3 regions of the Paenibacillus sp. B46(2026) genome follow, and region 1 is predicted to be linked to each of the others. Evidence: riboswitches for the same ligand, from Rfam matches in the RefSeq annotation. Region 1 holds a riboswitch; each other region holds the start of a gene.
The links. A riboswitch is a leader RNA that binds a small molecule or an ion and turns the genes downstream of it on or off. The one in region 1 is predicted to bind S-adenosylmethionine.
Positions count from the first base shown of each region.

Region 2: another riboswitch for S-adenosylmethionine. It lies ahead of mmuP (S-methylmethionine permease); the one in region 1 lies ahead of metA (homoserine O-acetyltransferase MetA).
Region 3: another riboswitch for S-adenosylmethionine. It lies ahead of AC1S8V_RS24460 (methionine ABC transporter ATP-binding protein); the one in region 1 lies ahead of metA (homoserine O-acetyltransferase MetA).

Region 1 covers NZ_CM165907.1:1,954,389-1,960,588, reverse strand. The annotation lists gene AC1S8V_RS09025 (trans-sulfuration enzyme family protein) at 1-1,155, opposite strand, end outside; gene AC1S8V_RS09020 (PLP-dependent transferase) at 1,152-2,339, opposite strand; gene metA (homoserine O-acetyltransferase MetA) at 2,364-3,281, opposite strand; SAM riboswitch class I at 3,523-3,647, opposite strand; gene corA (magnesium/cobalt transporter CorA) at 4,099-5,034, shown strand; gene AC1S8V_RS09005 (HRDC domain-containing protein) at 5,105-6,106, opposite strand.
Region 2 covers NZ_CM165907.1:5,868,879-5,875,078, forward strand. The annotation lists gene mmuM (homocysteine S-methyltransferase) at 1-813, opposite strand, end outside; gene mmuP (S-methylmethionine permease) at 791-2,203, opposite strand; SAM riboswitch class I at 2,296-2,397, opposite strand; gene AC1S8V_RS26135 (Ger(x)C family spore germination protein) at 2,466-3,668, opposite strand; gene AC1S8V_RS26140 (GerAB/ArcD/ProY family transporter) at 3,665-4,765, opposite strand; gene AC1S8V_RS26145 (spore germination protein) at 4,786-6,200, opposite strand, start outside.
Region 3 covers NZ_CM165907.1:5,512,065-5,518,264, forward strand. The annotation lists gene AC1S8V_RS24450 (MetQ/NlpA family ABC transporter substrate-binding protein) at 1-15, opposite strand, end outside; gene AC1S8V_RS24455 (methionine ABC transporter permease) at 90-749, opposite strand; gene AC1S8V_RS24460 (methionine ABC transporter ATP-binding protein) at 751-1,785, opposite strand; SAM riboswitch class I at 1,912-2,053, opposite strand; gene AC1S8V_RS24465 (Cthe_2314 family HEPN domain-containing protein) at 2,183-2,899, opposite strand; gene AC1S8V_RS24470 (COX15/CtaA family protein) at 3,066-4,004, opposite strand; gene AC1S8V_RS24475 (thioredoxin family protein) at 4,320-4,664, opposite strand; gene AC1S8V_RS24480 (DUF2515 family protein) at 4,807-6,093, shown strand.

The DNA.
Region 1 (6,200 bases):
TTGTTCCAAATCGGCAATCAGATCATCAATGTCTTCCAGACCTACCGAGAAACGAAGTAATCCATCTGTAATGCCACGGTCACGGCGAACCTCAGCCGGCATTGCCGCATGAGACATCATCGCTGGGTAGGACAGAATACTCTCCACAGCTCCCAAGCTTACAGCAACAATGGGTAACTTCACCCGGTTAAGAACCGCTTTTGCGCGATCGCCTGAACCGACGTCAAATGAAACGACAGCTCCATATCCTGTTGACTGGCGCTCATGTGCCTCGCGGCCCGGATGATCCTCCAGCCCAGGATAAAAGACAGCGGCAATATCACTGCGCTCATTAAGCCATGCGGCCAGTTTGGCTGTGCTCTGTTCACTATGAGCCATACGAGCCCCCAAGGTTTTCATCCCGCGCATCAGAAGCCAGGATTCTTGTGCCCCGAGTACAGTTCCGAGTCCATTTTGCAACTGTTTCAGTTGTACGCCAAGTGATTCCGTGCGAGCAACAGCTAACCCCGCTAACACATCACTGTGACCCCCGAGAAACTTGGTAGCACTATGTACGACAATATCCACGCCAAGCTCAATTGGACGCTGATAGTACGGTGTCATAAAGGTGTTATCCAGAATCGTGATCAGGTCATGTTCCTTCGACCAGTCAGTCACGGCAGCGATATCCGTAATACGCAGGGTCGGGTTAGACGGTGTTTCCATATAAACTGCCTTGGTGTTCGGCTTGAGTGCCGCTTTTACTTCATCTATATTGGTCATGTCTACAAAGGTCGTCTCAATCTGCATACGGCTTAATATGGAAGTAAGCAACCGATACGTACCTCCATATACATCTTCCGTTACAATCATGTGGTCCCCTGCGGAGAACATCATGAACACGCTGGAGATTGCAGCCATCCCGGATGAATAGGCGAATCCTCGTGCTCCACCTTCCAGCAGTGTGATGTAATCTTCCAATGCCTGACGTGTCGGATTACCCGAACGACTGTAATCATGTTGAGGCGGATTAAAAATATCAAAATGATGGAATGTGGATGCTTGATAGATCGGTACACTGGAGGCCCCAGTCGTTTTGTCGATCTCATCGCCGAAATGGAGCAATTTCGTATCAAATTTCAGCTCGGAATTCGGCTTGTTGTTGGACTCACTCATGAGTGCACGCCTCCTTCAATTTCCTGTTGCGCTGCTGTCAGCGCATTGCCGAGATCTGCAATCAGATCATCCGCATGTTCAATACCTACGGAGAACCGAAGCAGGCGGTCATCCACACCTACAGCGTCACGAATTTCAAGCGGTATATCCGCATGAGTTTGTACTGCCGGGTAAGTCATGAGTGATTCCACTCCGCCGAGACTTTCAGCAAAAGCAATGAGTTTGATATGACGCAGCAACGGTTCAACATAACGTGCATCCTTCACTTTGAAAGAGAAGATACCTGTGTTACCGCTGGATTGTTTATTCTGTATTTCATACCCCGGATGATCGGATAGGCCTGGATGATACACTTCAACCACCGCCGGATGCTCAAGCAAGTATTTGGCAATGGTAAGTGCATTGTGCTGATGACGCTCCATGCGAAGAGCTAGCGTTTTCATGCCTTTCATCAACTGATAAGAGTCACTTGGAGACAATACCGCTCCAATGGAATTATGAAGGAACGCCATTTCTGCAGATAATGCCTCACCCTTGGTTATGATTAATCCGGCCAGCACATCATTGTGTCCGCCCAGATATTTGGTAGCACTATGAATGATGATATCAGCACCCAGTTCAATCGGACGCTGGAAAAATGGAGTCAACAACGTGTTGTCAACAATGGTCAACAGGTTGTAGCTTTTCGCCCAGGAAGCGACGGCTTCCACATCGGTGATCATCATCAGTGGATTCGTTGGTGTCTCAATGAATACAGCTTTGGTATTCGGCTGACGAACATTCTCCAATGCTGCAAGGTCATTCGTGTCCACATAGCTTGCCGTTACGCCGAAACGAGACAGAATACGTTCCAACAGACGATACGTTCCGCCATACAGATCCAGCGATACAATCAGATGATCTCCTTGACCAAACATGGCAAAGATGGTTTGCAGCGCGGCCATACCCGAGCTACAGGCAAACCCTGCATCACCGGACTCCAGCGCTGCGGCCGCTTCTTCCAACACTTTGCGAGTTGGGTTGGTCGTACGAATATAATCAAATCCCGTGCTTTGTCCAAGCTTCGGGTGGCGAAACGCAGTGGATTGATAGATCGGAAAGTTAATGGCGCCTGTTACCGGTTCATTGATGGACCCAATTTGTGCTAAGCGGCTTTCGATTTTCAACTTGCTGTTGTCTTCCATTGCTGCATCCTCCTGTAATTTCGATTAAATTTGCGGGCCAATATCGTAAGGTGTTTCTTGATACACATAGTAATTGAGCCAGTTAGAGAATAATAAGTTGGCATGAGCGCGCCAAGTAGCCGGTGGCACACGGGAAGGATCGTCATTCGGATAATAATGTCTAGGCAATGCGATATCCAAACCCTTCGCTGCATCCCGGTCATACTCCCACTTTAATGAGAATGGGTCATATTCGGCATGTCCTGTGGCAAAAATTTGTTTGCCGTCTTTGGTGGCAACCAGGAAGATACCGGCTTCCTCGGATTCAGCCAAGATCTCTAAATTCTCATTCTTTTCAATATCTTCGCGTCTCACTTCCGTATGACGGGAATGTGGGACGTTGAATACTTCATCGAATCCACGCAACAACGGAACATGGGGTTTGTTGATGGTATGTGGGAAAACGCCAAAACACTTTTCATCAAGTGCAACCTTGGGTACGTTAAAATGATGGTATAAACCTGCCTGGGAAGCCCAACATATGTGCAGGGTTGAAGTCACATTGGTTTTGGTCCATTCGAAGATCTCCTGGATTTCATTCCAATAGTTCACGTCTTCGAAATCCATCTGTTCCACTGGGGCACCCGTAATAATCATGCCATCGAAACGGCGGTGCTCAATCTCATCGAAGGTTTTATAGAACAAATCCAAATATTCCTGAGACGTATTCTTTGACGTATGGGATTTGGGATGTACCAGAACGACATCCACCTGAATGGGTGTATTTCCCACCAGACGAAGCAATTGTGTTTCCGTCGTTTCCTTTGTAGGCATCAGGTTTAATATAGCGATACGGAGTGGACGAATATCCTGCTGGTAAGCAGAAGTTTCATCCATGACGAAGATATTCTCTCCTTCAAGTACTTCTTTTGCTGGCAGAGTATCAGGTATTTTGATTGGCATGGTAAGTCTAACTCCTCCTTGTGCATTGATAGATGCAGCTACCGCTGGCTTGATGTGTCCACATCAATACAGTTATAGGCTGCCATGAGTTTGTCTACATATATTGGATTACACGTCCATCCAAAGAAAGTTACAGACAACCTCAAGTTCCTTAGCGAAAATCACTGCTGAGAAGTCGGGGCATATGACAAAGACCTTCCTCGGATTTCGAGAAAGGTCATATGTAAATAGATATGCGCCTCTCTCATCTCTCAGTTACAACAGTGCCAATTGGGCACTTGGTCGCTGCAAGAATTAGCACCGTGCGGTATACCGCCGGTTGCCGGGTTTCATCGGGCCAGTCCCTCCACCTACTCTTGATAAGATTTCGCTGTATTAGATTGTAATTGAATATGGTTCACCGTCTACTTTATTACATTAATGCCCTCACGTCAAGGTGCAGTTCAATGTCTGCTTTCCAGATCGGAACCGTTCATCATCTGTTGTCATACACTGCCTCAGAGCGCGAAATAGACACATTTTTGCGCTTGAAAGCACCTTGTACCAGCGGTATACTAAACAAGGTGTTATAAACCCTTATGTGAGAGGTGACATATTAAATGGATGGCGACCCGAGGCCTGACTGGCAGCCGAATTCCGACAAACTGCATAGAGAATTGACATCAGCATGCCGGCAGCGGGACGTAACTTCCGTTTGATTATAAAGTGAACGCAGCCCTGATCTCCAGGCTCCGCTGCCGACCGGCTGATTTGTTCTTTTTGCGCCCATAATGATAATATCCGCCAGCTTGGCGGGTGCAGAAGGAGTAGATTAACGATGAAAATCCGGTTGGTAAACAACGGTGTATTTATTCCGGTGGACGACATTCAGCAGGCGCTGACTCCACCAGCGGAAGGATTTTACTGGATTGATGCAGATGTAGACGATTTGGCGGTACTTCAGCCGCTGTTCTTGATGCATGATCTGGCTGTGGAAGACTGTCTCAGTGACGAAGAACAACGTCCGAAGATTGAAATTTATGAGAACCATTATTTTATTGTGATTAATAGCATTCGTTTCGATGATGAAGAGATTTTTCTACGTGCGGTCAACCTGTTCCTCGGCAGACATTTCATTATAAGTGTTACGAAACAGAAGGTCAGCGAATTGCGCACACTGAAACCAATCCTGTGGGAACAGGAAATCAGTACACCCGATCGTCTGCTGTATTTGCTGGTTGACTTGATTGTTGATAATTATTTCACCGTAGGTGACCGAATAGAAGCTCGAATTGAGAAGCTTGAGGAAGACATTCTGATGCACACCAAAAAATCACATTTGAATGAAATCATCGGGCTACGCAGTGAGATTCTGTGGCTGAAGAAAGTCCTTGGACCTCAGAAAGAGGTCATTAACACACTGAACAAAAAAGATCTGCGTCTCATTGATGATCAACTGCAAAAGTATTTCAGTGACATCTATGAGAATGCCGTCAAAATATCTGAAACCTTTGAAACATACCGCGACCTGATGGGCAACTTGCGAGAAGCCTATCAATCCAGTATTGCAAACCGGGCGAATGAGATCATGCGTGTGTTTACCGCCATTACTACGGTCTTCATGCCGCTTACGGTCATTACAGGGATATACGGTATGAACTTTACGAATATGCCAGAACTTAACTGGAAATACGGCTATTTTGTTGTGATTGGCCTGATGGTTACGCTGGGTCTGAGCATGTTCTTCATTTTCCGCAAGAAAGACTGGGTATGAACCCGTATGAAATAACAAAGACGAAGCACTCCTGTTGGAGATCCGCCTCGTCTTTTTTTATATCCTACACCTAACCTACATTCTGCTCTGTCTCTGCATGCCGACGAAAGCGGATTCGAATCATACGCAATCTTTCATAGACCTGCTCCAGACTTCCTCCGTCGGGCTTCTCTCCTCCATACACCTTATGTAATACCGGCTTCAGGAACGTATCTCCCAGCTCCTCATACGCACTCCATACGGCCTCTTGTTCGTTCTCAGGCATAACTGCCAGTTCTACATCAAGAAGACAATCGGTGTCATAACCTTCGAGATCCAGTGTCTCCAACAGCTCTATCAATTCGCGTCGGGATAATCCGGATCGATTAGCAATCTCTTCTAACGTATACCCTTCCTTCATGCCTTCAAGCACCTGCTTGCGCGTGGTGAACTTGTCGAGTTCCTGCTTGTACTTCTGCTCTCTCTGCTTGTATAACCAGCTCTCATACTCTTCTTCCTTCAGAGCCGTGTATACCCAGTCCAGTGGGAATGTCGTTGAACGCTCCAACCCGTTCGTAATCTCCATCCATTCCGCACCATACTCGGTTGCTTTGCTCTCCCCTACGCCGGGCAGCTGCATCAGTTCATCCATCGACTGCGGAACAAAGGCACTGATCAAACGCAACAGACGGTTCGTTGCAATAAAATACGGTGCCTTCCGATCAGATACAGCTCTCTTCCTGCGCCATGTGCACAGATCCGTGTATAACTGCTCATTGCCGTATAGTTCACTGTAACAATGGAGTCGCTGCCCACCATAACTGCGTGACTTCAGATCATCATTCTCGTGAAATAACCCCTGCAACTGCGGTCGGTACCCCTCACTCATCTGTATGGCAAGCTGATGACGGTAAATATGAAGCAGCTCCTCCCAAGAGGTCCCTTCGTACCAGATGCTGTCCTCGCGCTCCCCTTCCTCATAGCGGCTCCATCCCAGCTGCCAGCTATCTTCCTCTTCCCCAATCCATAGCTGCGCATACTCTGCGTTCTGATCTGACATTCTGGACAATCTGTTCATAAAAATGACTTCCATTTTCGTTCCCTCCCTTTGAATATTCAGCTTATACGAGTTAGATATGCTACCTGCAGGCAGCACAAAAAACACCTCTCCTGCAAAATCCATGCAA
Region 2 (6,200 bases), 3.0 Mb from region 1:
CAGGCCAATCGCCGCAATCTGCGGCTCGGAGCCAAACTTCTGTGCACACACCTCAAGCGGTGTGCCTTCGCTGATGCTTGTCCCGTCTTTTAAAGAAAAAGATAACCAGGCATACGCATGAGGAAACTCCTTCAGTAAATCAACCAGCACCTGCGCTTCCTGCAAGGATGGAATGGTCTCAAACGCCAGAATATCAGCACCCGCTTCAAGCAGCGCCGCCATACGCGGACGGTGAAATGCGGCAAGCGTCTCATCCGACACGCCGTAATGTCCCACATACTCTGAACCATCCGCCAGATAGGCGCCGTACGGTCCAACGGACCCGGCAATAATTGGACGTGGACGAAGACAGTCTTCTTCGCGATCCTCTGTACGATCTGTTATATACTCCTCATTCTCCACGGTCTCGGAACGTACCGAAGGAGCTTTTACAAGCTGACCTGTCGAGCTTTCTCTCCCTACTAAACCACCCTGCACTTCTGCCCATACGTCATCTCTCGCCTTTGCAGCCAGTTCCACCGTCTTGCGAATCAGGTCCAACGCTTCTTGCTCTCCGATTCCTCTCTTGCTAAAGCCATCCACCGTCGCCTGATAACTGGATGTAATGGCGCAGTCGGCTCCTGCTCGAAAATAATCCGCATGGACCTGAACGATAACGTCCGGATTCTCAATTAACACACGCGCCGACCATAGCGGATCATCCAGATCAGATCCATGCTGTTCGAGTTCCGTTGCGAGCGCTCCATCCAGAATCATGACCGGATGTTCGCGCAGGATCTGTTCTATGGGGTTAATCTGTTGTACTTGCGTCATGTACTTGTCCTCTTTTCTTATTCACACGTTCTGTCAGATAATAAGCTGCGTAACACACTGCGATAAATGGAATCCCACAATACAGCGCAATTCGCTGTGTAGGATCAAAAGCAATACCTATGCATGAAGCCAGGCATAATATAAATGAGATAATCGGTACCGCCGGATACAGTGGTGTGCGGTAGACCAGATCTTTGACCGCATGTCCTTCCCGGATATACTGTCTACGGAACATGTACTGGGAAGCACTGATGCTCATCCATACGGCCACAACAGCCAGACCTGAAATGGAGACCAGTGTAATATACACGGTACCTGGCGCAATGATGCTGGACAGCAGAGCGAGCGCACCACCAACCATACTGATCAGGAGCGCATTCAGCGGTACCCCGCGTTTCGTCAATTTGGCGAACCAAGGAGAGATCGTTCTTTTATCAGCCAGAGACCAGAGCATCCGTGATGAAGCATACAGGCCTGAATTGGCAGCAGAGAGAATTGCCGTTAGAATAACAAAGTTCATAATGTCTGCTGCATACGGTACACCCACTCGCTCCATGACCGCTACAAATGGACTTTGCAGTACACTGGCATCCGACATAGGCAGCAAGGCAGACAAGATAATAATCGTTCCGATGAAAAAAATCACCAAACGCCACAGCGTTGTATGAATAGCCTTTGGTATTGTCTTTTCCGGATTCTCCGTCTCCCCGGCAGCAATGCCGATTAACTCGGTGCCTGAGAATGCAAAATTTACAGCAAGCATGGTCATCAATATCGCTGTAGCCCCATGAGGGAACCATCCAGATGCTGTAATATTCGATAGAAACGGAGCAGGTTCAGCATCCGCCATCGGAATGATACCAAACATGGCTGCGCCACCGATAATAATGAAGATTACGATGGTAACTACTTTCACCGATGAGAACCAGAACTCCGATTCCGCGAAAAATTTTACCGTCAGTGCATTAAACAAAAAGATCATCAGTGCAAACAGCGCGCTCCAGATCCATACGTTCACCGATGGAAACCAACGCTGCATTAGCAGTCCCGCGGCTGTAAACTCGGAACCAAGGGCAACCGTCCAGGTTAACCAGTACAACCAGGCCACCGTGTATCCTGTTGCTGGTCCGATGTATTTGGCTGCGTAGCTATGAAATGCTCCCGTCTCTGGCATATGAACAGACAGTTCACCGAGACATAGCATGACCAGATATACGACGATTGCTCCGATCAGGTAGGACAGAATGGTTCCCAGTGGTCCCGCCTGCTGAATCGTGTAACCCGAGCTGAGGAATAATCCCGTTCCAATGACTCCTCCGAGAGAGAGCATGATCACATGCCGTGCCTGCATTTTCCGCTGAAAATGCCCTTTATCGTTGTTGTTCTCCATACCTGCTGCTCCCCTACTTCTTCATCCAGAAAAAACAAAAAAGACCCACTCTTCCTAAAGAGTGCGCCGTTACTGACAAATAAAAACAAACGCTCCTATCTATCAGGCTTTCACCCGCTGGAATTAGCACAGTATCCTTCAGATCTGTTGCTGAGGTTTCTAAGGGCCAGTCCCTCCACCTCTCTGGATAAGAAAATGATTTTTTATAAATATAGCGATCTATCATGAATGTGTCAACAGTTATTCAAAATTGAACATGTTTCTAGTCGGTTGAGGAACCCGGACTGTTAATGCTGAGGTTCACCTCATAAGTAATCGGCACGGTGCTAAAAATTTGGTCCCAATCGTCTTTGACCTTTTTCCATGTTTCCGGATATTTGATGCGCAGACTATCCCGAAAATCAGCAACGTCTACTTTATAGGTGTGTTGAAGTTTGTAGAGAACCTGTCGAACCTGTTGCTCGGCCAGCTCAGCAAATTCCTCTTCCAGCTCTTTGAGGTAAGCCTCCTCTAGCTCTTCTTCGGGAACACGCCAATCCTCCATCAGCCAGCCTTCAGATTCGTTCTTTACATGGAACGATATATCATCGCCGACCACCTTCGGAATTACTTTTGTTTTTTTCTTCTTCGTTTCAAATATAACGGTGAACCCCTCCTTGTTATATGTCTTCAAGACGCCTCCTTTTGCTTTAGGCTTAATCCACGATAGCCCTTCCAGGTCCGTTTGACTCAGTTCCCCGAGAAATTTTTTCGTCTTTCCATCAAAAACGCTGCCTCCGGAGAACTCATCTTCTCCATTGGAATTCAGCACATTTTGAAGCAGGAAGCTGGATCCGGATTGCATTTTGGCATCTAATTTGGAGAGCAAGACTGGGTCCAGAATCTTATTGGAAATGTACGAATTGTTCGTTATTCCTGTGAGATGAAATGCAGGAATCCGGGAAGGGTCCTGTGAAGTCAGTACATCTACCGCACGATGATGACTAATCAGGACCAGGCAATTTGGACGAATATCGTTATCTCGAAGGACTAAATCAAGGAGTTGGTCCAGACCATACTTTTTGGCAATATCCTTGGAGACAACGATAACCTTCAGATGATGTCCGATAAGTGGACGATCTCGCCTTAGTGCAAACTGACGAAAGATTTGCAGCAAGGAATCTCCGGTAAGCTGTTCATTGGAATAGGAGCTTTTGCCTGAAGCAGGTGAACCGGATTGCTCGCTTTTCTGGCTTTTCGAACTACCCGGAGCAATCTGTACTGTGGCTGTCACATTTTTCTGCATCGGATACGTTCCTCCCTGAGCTGCAGTGTTCTTCTCGAATTCCGTCTCTTTGCCGATATCGATCCCGAGACCAACGTAGACACTTAGATCCTCTATCTCCCGGCTGCTCCAACATCCGGATATCGTTAACAGAATGCATAATACAGCGGCTAAGCGTAGGAACATATGGAATGGAATCATGCATGTTTGCCTCCTTTTTTGCGAATAAGACTCAGCAGTAGCAATACCAGCGGTAGAATAGCAAATAAAAACACGGATGTATTGCCTAGCATATCCCCTAGTGCAAAGGTCTCATTCACCGTTTTGGGCATCATTGCAGTCAAATAAATGACCGGAAGCAGGCAATACATAATGACCTGTATCTTCTTCATACGAAACAAATCACGAATGCCCACCGAAGCGCAGTAATGTGTGATCGCCATTGTCGAAAAAATCTGCATAATCCAGATGACCAGCAACAATGATTCAAATCGCTCGAATATTAAACCTTGTATTTCAAAGCTTCTTACCAAATCCAGCGTTGGCCACGTTCTTGTCTTAATCCCGTCAAGGGACAAGCTGCCCACAACCATAACAACTGTAATCAAGTAGATCATTGTCGAGATCATTAAGCCCCATGTCATAGCCTTATTGCTTTTTTTCGGATCTTGCATATATGCGGTCATGACCAGCATCACCTCGTAACCTGTATACGACAGTAGTGAGGGCTTCAATCCTTTAATAACCGGTATGATTCCCTCTCCAAGTACCGGCCTCAAATTACCGATCTCAAATAGCTGGTTACTGAGCAGAATTTCGATTACAAATATAATCAGCGTAATCGGCAAAATGATCTCAAATACACGCACAAGGACGGCAAGTCCACCGGAGATCAAATATATGCCAATCCACATAAAAACCATGACAATGGCCCAGGTTGGAGTACGTTCGAGCAGATACATGCCCGTTACATCTGCCATGACTCTGATTTCGAATGCTGCAATGACCATAAAATACATAATCATGGCACAGCCCAGTATGTAAGCAATCCAGCGCCCGGTAATCTCACGGGTGAACTGGAACACGGTTTTCTCGGGAAATCTGCGACACAGGGTGACCATAATAAGGCCGACACCTGTAATAATCAGTCCGGAAAGAATAATGGAAATCCAGACATCTGGTGTTCCAACAGCTTTACCGGCCGTTCTAGGGAGTGTCAAGATGCCTGCACCAAGCATGTAATTGACAATAATCACCACGGCCTGTCTACCACTAATCTTTCCTTCAGAGTTGTTCACTTCTTGTCACCTCAATCACTTTATGATTTTGTTCGGTCCTTATCGGTCGGATGAGTCATCTCAGGACGTTTTTTCATCATATTTAGCGGGGCACGGATCACAAAATCCTTCCATTCCCCGAATCGATAAGGCACGGCTGGTTCAACATAAGGCACACCAAAGCTCGATAGTCTCGCCAGATGCGTACAGATGAGGAGAAAGAACATAACTACACCAAACAACCCGAGCACGGCTGCACTAAACATGGCGGCAAAACGCAGAATTCGCAGGGTTAAGCCTGCACTGTATACAGGGATCGTAAAGGAAGAAATGGCTGTAACCGCAACGACAATAACCAGGAATTGGCTTATTATTCCTGCCTGTACCGCTGCTTGGCCGATAATCAGACCTCCAACGATACCCATCGCGGGCGCAATCGGCTTAGGCAGACGTATGCCTGCCTCTCTGAGAATTTCAATCGAGAGCTCCATGATCAGCACTTCAATGATCGAAGGAAACGGCACGCCCGTTCGCGTTTCAATGATCGTCAATACCAGCTTGGTGGGGATCAGCCCGGGATGGAACGAGATAAACGAGATATAGAGCGCAGGAGCAAGCAAGGCCAGCATGGCAGACATCGTACGCAACGTTCGCATGAAGGTTCCGGGAATCCAGCGTTCATAGTAGTCCTCGGGAGATTGAAGCAGCATGCTGAAGGTCATCGGTACAATCAAAACAAATGGCGTACCGTCTAACATAATGGCTACCCGTCCCTCCAACAAGGCACCCATGACCCGATCAGGTCTCTCCGTATTTAATACCTGTTGAAAGGGACTCAGCGTACTGTCCTCGATCAGTTGTTCGACATAACCTGATTCCAGCATGGAGTCCATGTCAATCTTCTCGATTCGCTTCCGAACTTCATCCACAAGTACAGGATTAGCAATGTCCTGAATATAGGCTATCGCCAAATCTTTTTTGATTCGTTTTCCCACTTCAAACTTCTGAATAAACAGGCTCTGATCGCTTCCATAGCGACGCAAAATGGCTGTATTATCGCTTAACTGTTCTGTAAAACCAATGCGGGGGCCACGAAGCAATCCTTCGGACAAAGGTTCATTCACACCTCGTGCTTTAATTTTATGGGTTCCAATTAATAAAGCACCCGGCAATCCATCAACCAACAGCGCATTTTTGCCAAAAAGTACACCCAGTGAAAGCTCCTGAAGGGAATTGGTCTCCTGAATCTGACTAACTGGAAGTAATTGATTCTGCAGATATGCCGAAAGTAAATATGCATTATCCGGATGAAGAAACCCCTCCTGCTTAAGCTGCGGTATGCCTTCTAACATTAGTGGTGTAATCAAGTGATCAATAATTAAGTCATGATCTCCCAAACCTTCGGTATACATGACCGCAGCGCGTGTATTCGTACCCCTGATGGTAAATTCCCGAA
Region 3 (6,200 bases), 3.3 Mb from region 1:
AGACCATTTTTTCATGTGTAAAACCCCTTCTCTAATCATTTTTTCATGTGGTATCCGCATGAATGCATACCCCTCATGTTATCTATGTGTTATTTCCTGGTGAAAAATACAACCAAGCGATCTCCTGCCATTTGGAGAATTTGTACCAGAATGATCATAGAGACTACGGATATAATCATGATTTCATCCTGATAACGATAGTATCCATAGTTAATTGCCAGCGTTCCCAGACCTCCACCACCGACCATACCCGCCATCGCCGTGTACGAGACAAGCGTAACGATAGTGATGGTTATTCCAGCAAGCAGACCAGGTAGTGCCTCAGGCAACAGTACCCGTCTTACAATCTGTCCAGTCGATGCACCCATTGCCTGTGCCGCTTCAATGACACCACGATCCACTTCACGCATTGTTGTCTCTACCAGTCGAGCGAAGTAAGGAGCTGCTGAAATAACTAAAGGTGGGATAACACCAAGCACCCCTGTAGCTGTACCGACGAGTGAACGAGTGAATGGAATAAGAGCAACAATCAATATGATAAATGGGATCGATCGCAAAATATTAACAATCAGGGACAGTATAATGTACACCACCCTTGACTGGGTTGAAGCAGATCGGGCTGTCATGAACAGCAGCACCCCGAGCGGTAAACCAAAGATTACGGTAAACAAGCCTGATACACCCAAAATTTGCAGTGTCTCAATGGAAGCTTTACCAACCTCTTCCCAACGTACGGTTGAAAAATCCATGTTAACGTAACACCTCCACATCAAGTCCCTCTGCGGTTAATTCTGATATCGTCCGGTCAATCGCATTAGTATCGCCTTCGAACCGAACGGTCAGCTGACCATAAGGAACCTGTTTGATCGTAGAGATCGTACCTTGCAGGATGGCAAAATCCACACCCGTTTTACGTACCGTTCTGGATAAAATCGCTTCATACGTTTTGTTACCCAAAAAGGATATCTTCACAAGTTTGGAAGCAGCACCTGCCTGTAATTCCAAGCCTGCATTCGCCAAAGCAGTCTCTTCAAGGGCAAGTTCAACTTCATGATCACGCATCATAAAGTCCCGCGTAATGGCATGCTGCGGCTTCAGGAATACTTCGGTTACAGGTCCCTGTTCCACTATGCCGCCTTGATGAATGACAGCCACTTTGTCACAGATATTCTGGATGACGTGCATCTCATGTGTAATCAGCACAATCGTGAGGTTGTACTTTTCGTTAATGTCGAGCAATAACTTCAGAATTGAATTTGTCGTCTGCGGATCAAGTGCCGAGGTGGCCTCATCACAGAGAAGTACATTCGGATCACTTGCAAGTGCTCTCGCAATCCCTACACGTTGTTTCTGTCCACCCGATAATTGAGCCGGATATTTGTTGCTATGATGCTCCAGACCAACCAGAGTGAGCATTTCCTTCACTTTGCGATCAATGGCTTCCCTGGGTGTATTCACAAGCTTTAGTGGAAAAGCCACATTGTCATATACCGTTGCCGAGGATAACAGGTTAAAGTGTTGAAAAATCATCCCGATCTTGCGTCTCTGTTGCTGCAATTCGGTTTTATTCAGTTCAGTCAGGTTGATCCCGTCTACCCAAACTTCACCCTCCGTAGGGCGTTCCAACAAATTAATGCAACGGATCAGTGTACTTTTACCCGCTCCAGAATGGCCGATCACTCCGTAGATTTCACCCTTCTGAATGCTCAAATTCAGCTCGGATAATGCTGTTGTAGATTTTGCTCCTTTGCCGTACGTCTTCGTTAAACCTTTTAATTCAATCAATCGCACTTGCCCCTTTCCAACCACCTACATGTATCTTTACCCGATCTAAAGGAAAACTCCCCTATACATACAAAAAAAGAGCCCTTTGCAGATACAAAGAGGGCTCTTTACGTGAAAGAATATACCTTCTCATCTGCCAAAATCGTGTCTTGCACCATTTTGTAGGAATTAGCACCTAACATCTATAACGAATGACACATGTGTCGTGTCGTTACAAATCGGTTGCCGGGCTTCATCGGGCCTGTCCCTCCGCCGCTCTCGATAAGAAATATGTTGTTGTAGGATTCTATAAGTTCATGTAGTTTATGCTTTATAATGTGAACATAACTTCTGAAATATCAGTCATATCTGTGTAACATTCGATTGAAACTCAGTATATTCCAAGTATTCCGATTTGTCAAAGGGAATTATTTCTTTGCCATATTTTATTGATATAGCTATAAGAGGCTGTTAACGTTTCACAGACCATATCCACGCCCTGACGCATTTCCTGCACATGTTGATTCAGATCCTCCAATTTCACTTTACCTTGCAAGGTCTGATGTAACTGCCACAAATCATCGTGCATTTCGGAGTTCATGTAGTGAATTTCCATATTACGTCGTTTGCGGAGCTTGCTCATCGGCTCACGATAAGAGTCCTTGATCTGAATCAACCGCAAGGCAAGATCATGATGCTCCCTCGCATAGTCGAACTGTCTTAACACAGTAAAATAAGAAAAGTGCGCTTTTGTATTTGAGGTATTCAGCTGGAATATCTCATTCAATACGGTGCCGACTTTATCCAGAATGGCAAAGCAGCGAATGAAGCCATCTTTGTAGAAATACACATACCGGGCATACTCGGCTTTTTCGGGCGGCGTCATATCGTCCGTAGAACCTGCAACGACCTTTTGGCGAAAATGAGCAGCAGCGAAGCAGCTTTGCTCCAGTTCATCCAGTGAAGAGATAAGCCCCTGGGTCCACACATACAGTTTCCGATAGTCATGCGCGGGGTCATGGTCCACATGCATTTGTCGCTGAAATAGCTCAAGCGTATGCGCCATGGACTCCATTGCTTCTTTCAGCAAACCTTCGTTTACACGCGGCTTTTCTCCCAGCAACGTTCGCAGCATATATAACCTCCTCTTTTCCAAATCAACAAGGTTTCATCACTATAATACATAATCATTCCGAGTAAACGTGTAATTGCAGCTTGCCATAGGTTGCCCTGTTCCCCCTGACATCAAACAAAGTCCACCTGTCCAATGATGTGCATCACTGGATGGTGGACTTTCATATTTAGAACCGATTAACCGGGCGATGCAGCTTGTACACCAGGAAACTCATATACGTTAATACCCCGAACAGTATGGCGATATCCAGCATATGCGCAAGAGCTACGAACATGTATACTTCCGGACGGCTCATCGTCACCATCATGAAAATACCGATGACCACTTGCATCAGAATCAGAACAACAGATACCACGCCAAGGGTACGCATTTCCTTGTTATCCGGATGATTACGATACGCGAAGTGCCCCAGAATTGCGATTACAATTACTAGAGAAGCAGCTGCCGCACGGTGAGCAAAAGCAACCGCTACCCCGCCCGAAAGCTCAGGAATAATCTGCCCGTTACAGAGTGGAAATCCGGAGCAACCACCGGCAGAATCCGTGTGACTCACAAATGCACCCGTGTATACCACGAGATACGTGTAGATCGTGGAGAACCAGACCAGATTTCTGAATTTTTTACTGACCCGAGGGTATTTATTCAGACGCTCCAGTCCACCATCTTTTGCCTCCTGCCTTATACCCAATGCCATCATAAGCGAACTGGCAAAGGCAATCAGCGCAAAGCCGAAATGAAGTGCCATAACTGCTGAAGATTGGGAGAAAACGACGGCAAAAGCCCCCATGATTCCCTGGACAATAACAAAGATCAGGGTTAAGAAAGAAAACAATTGCAGGTCACGGCGTGACTTGCCGAACCGCAGAAAGGCAACAAATGAGGCAATGGACAACAGTCCAGCCAGTGCGCTTACAGCGCGGTGGGAATATTCAATAAGTGAAGCCACAGTATGTGCGGGAACGAGTTTTCCGTTACATAAAGGCCATTCCGTTCCGCAGCCAAGGCCCGATTCCGTTTTGGTTACGATGCCTCCACCAAAAGTGGCCAGAAACATGACAAGACAGGTTAATACGGTTAACCATTTAAACAAAGATAAGTGCTTCAATTTTTTCTCACCCGCTGTTGGTTTAAGATGGCGAAGAATATTCTTCGCTTGTTTCGGTACTTTGACACTTATTTCACAACTAAATTCATTATACCGGATAAAATGTTCATTGACGTCGCGCTTTGTGACAAAATGTTAACGTCTGGTGAAATAATGACCCGCAGGTCATTGGAGTTATGTAATTGAGGGATATGCCAGTTGAATTGTGTATTAAACAGAATCCTGAACACACAAACGCCATCTCCCTATTTCAAGAGAAATGGCGTTTCATCTAGTATAACCCTTTTACAACATGAACCTGTCATACTTTTATTATCATTTATGGATCGTGTTGTACACCTCAACTGCGCGATCCAGGAACTGCTCAATCTCTTCTCTCGACTTGCGCAGCTTGTTCACATACCGTACGAGTTCGCGGCCATCTGTATACGCCACAAAGCTCGGAATGCCAAGAATATTCTGCTCTTCACTAACCGTTCCAACCTGATCCACGTCGACCTCAACCAATGTCAGTTCACGTGCATATTTCTCTTCAACCTCAGGCATAAACGGATCGATGTATTTGCAGTCACCACACCAGTCTGCCTTGAATACGGCAATCGTCAAACGTGGGGATTGGATGGCTACATCAAAAGCCGGTTTGGAAGTAATCTGTTCCATTCGGTTCATCTCCCTTTCTGTACCTTGTCTTACCCTAAGTGAAGCAAATTGAAGAGTGGAAGTCAAATAATCAGCGCATACTTAGAATAAACCACATGGTCTGTGAAATTAAACTTAGAACATCATGAAAGGATGTCAACTTATGACTTCCACCAGAACCGATTCTTCCAACGCACAGCATCACGGGTCCCTCCTGCAGATGGTCCGTTCCATTCCGGGGGCTGCCCGTGAAGTATGGCGTGGCAAACAGGCCGCATGGCAAGCTTCAGCACAGCTTCGTCACCCGTTGCGTGACATCGAGTGGGATACAGATACGGCAGCTGCCCTACAGTCTGAGGTGGAACGTTTGTTGCCTGGCAGCGGCAAGTCTTTTGCACGTACCGATCAGATCCAAAGTGCACTCGTCTGTGAAGAAGATTGCATCATTCTGGAAGAGATTAAGACGCTTACCCAGGAGCATAATCGGAGTAACATCACTCGCACGGCAGCCTATCTGGAATGTTATGAGCAATATCCTGAACTGCATTGGGCACTACTGGCTCATATGGTCTCTCGCAACGGCGGATATCACATGACTGATCTTCAGAGTGACTTGATGCATAATTTACAGAATCAAAGCGATCGTGAGCATATGTATCGACTGTTAGAACGGTGCAATGCACTCATTTTCCAGGATGCATATCCCCAACTTCTGCTGTATATGAACAGTCGCCGGATCGGACGAAGCTGTTTCCATCTCTTGTCGCACTTTCACGTATCGGCGTTCATGACGCCGTTTTGGGAACGCTTTTGGCTGGAACGGTGCAGTTCACTGCTTAGTGTGGCATTAATTATTAATGAGCAGAACTATATCGAAAGCCGGGTGGTGCAACATCCTTATTTTCAAAAAGAAGTACTCTCCAAACCCGCATTCCATCTGCATAATCTGGCGGGTCTGAATCATATCGTCTTTCCACTTGGACGGGAAGCCGGGCTCGCAGGGCGAGTGATTGAACATTTTGGCAAGCTGGATGAGCGAATTAGGTTTGGCAAAGGCCTATATGCCCTGTTGTTCGGGGTGGAGCAAGTCCACACAAAAGTGTTGGAATTCGCACGTTCAGTTCCCCATCATGGCTCACGAGCCGAGTATTGGCCTGGCCTGTTTACCCATCATGAAGATAAGGCGGGTGATCGTACGTTCTACGCTCAGGAGCTGCTCAATGAAGAATGGTTACCCGAAGGGCAACGATTGTATAGTCCGGAGCTGCTCGCCGTATGGGGAGACACGCCTTATGAACCGATCACCCGACAGGACTGGCTTCAAACTCGGGATTGTCTCGGTTATCTGACGGCACCACGCCGCCCATGGTTGTTTGAGATGAGTCACGAACACCGGTATGGCATGTTGAAAACAGCACTGGCTCATGATGCGAAAGCCATCACACACTAATTGTGAAGATCACATAGAACAGGTTAATCCAGATCATGCGAACACCCGAAGTACAGCTAATTTAGGCTTGCTTGCCTACTGTCCAACTCAGTCGCTCAGCTCGCCTT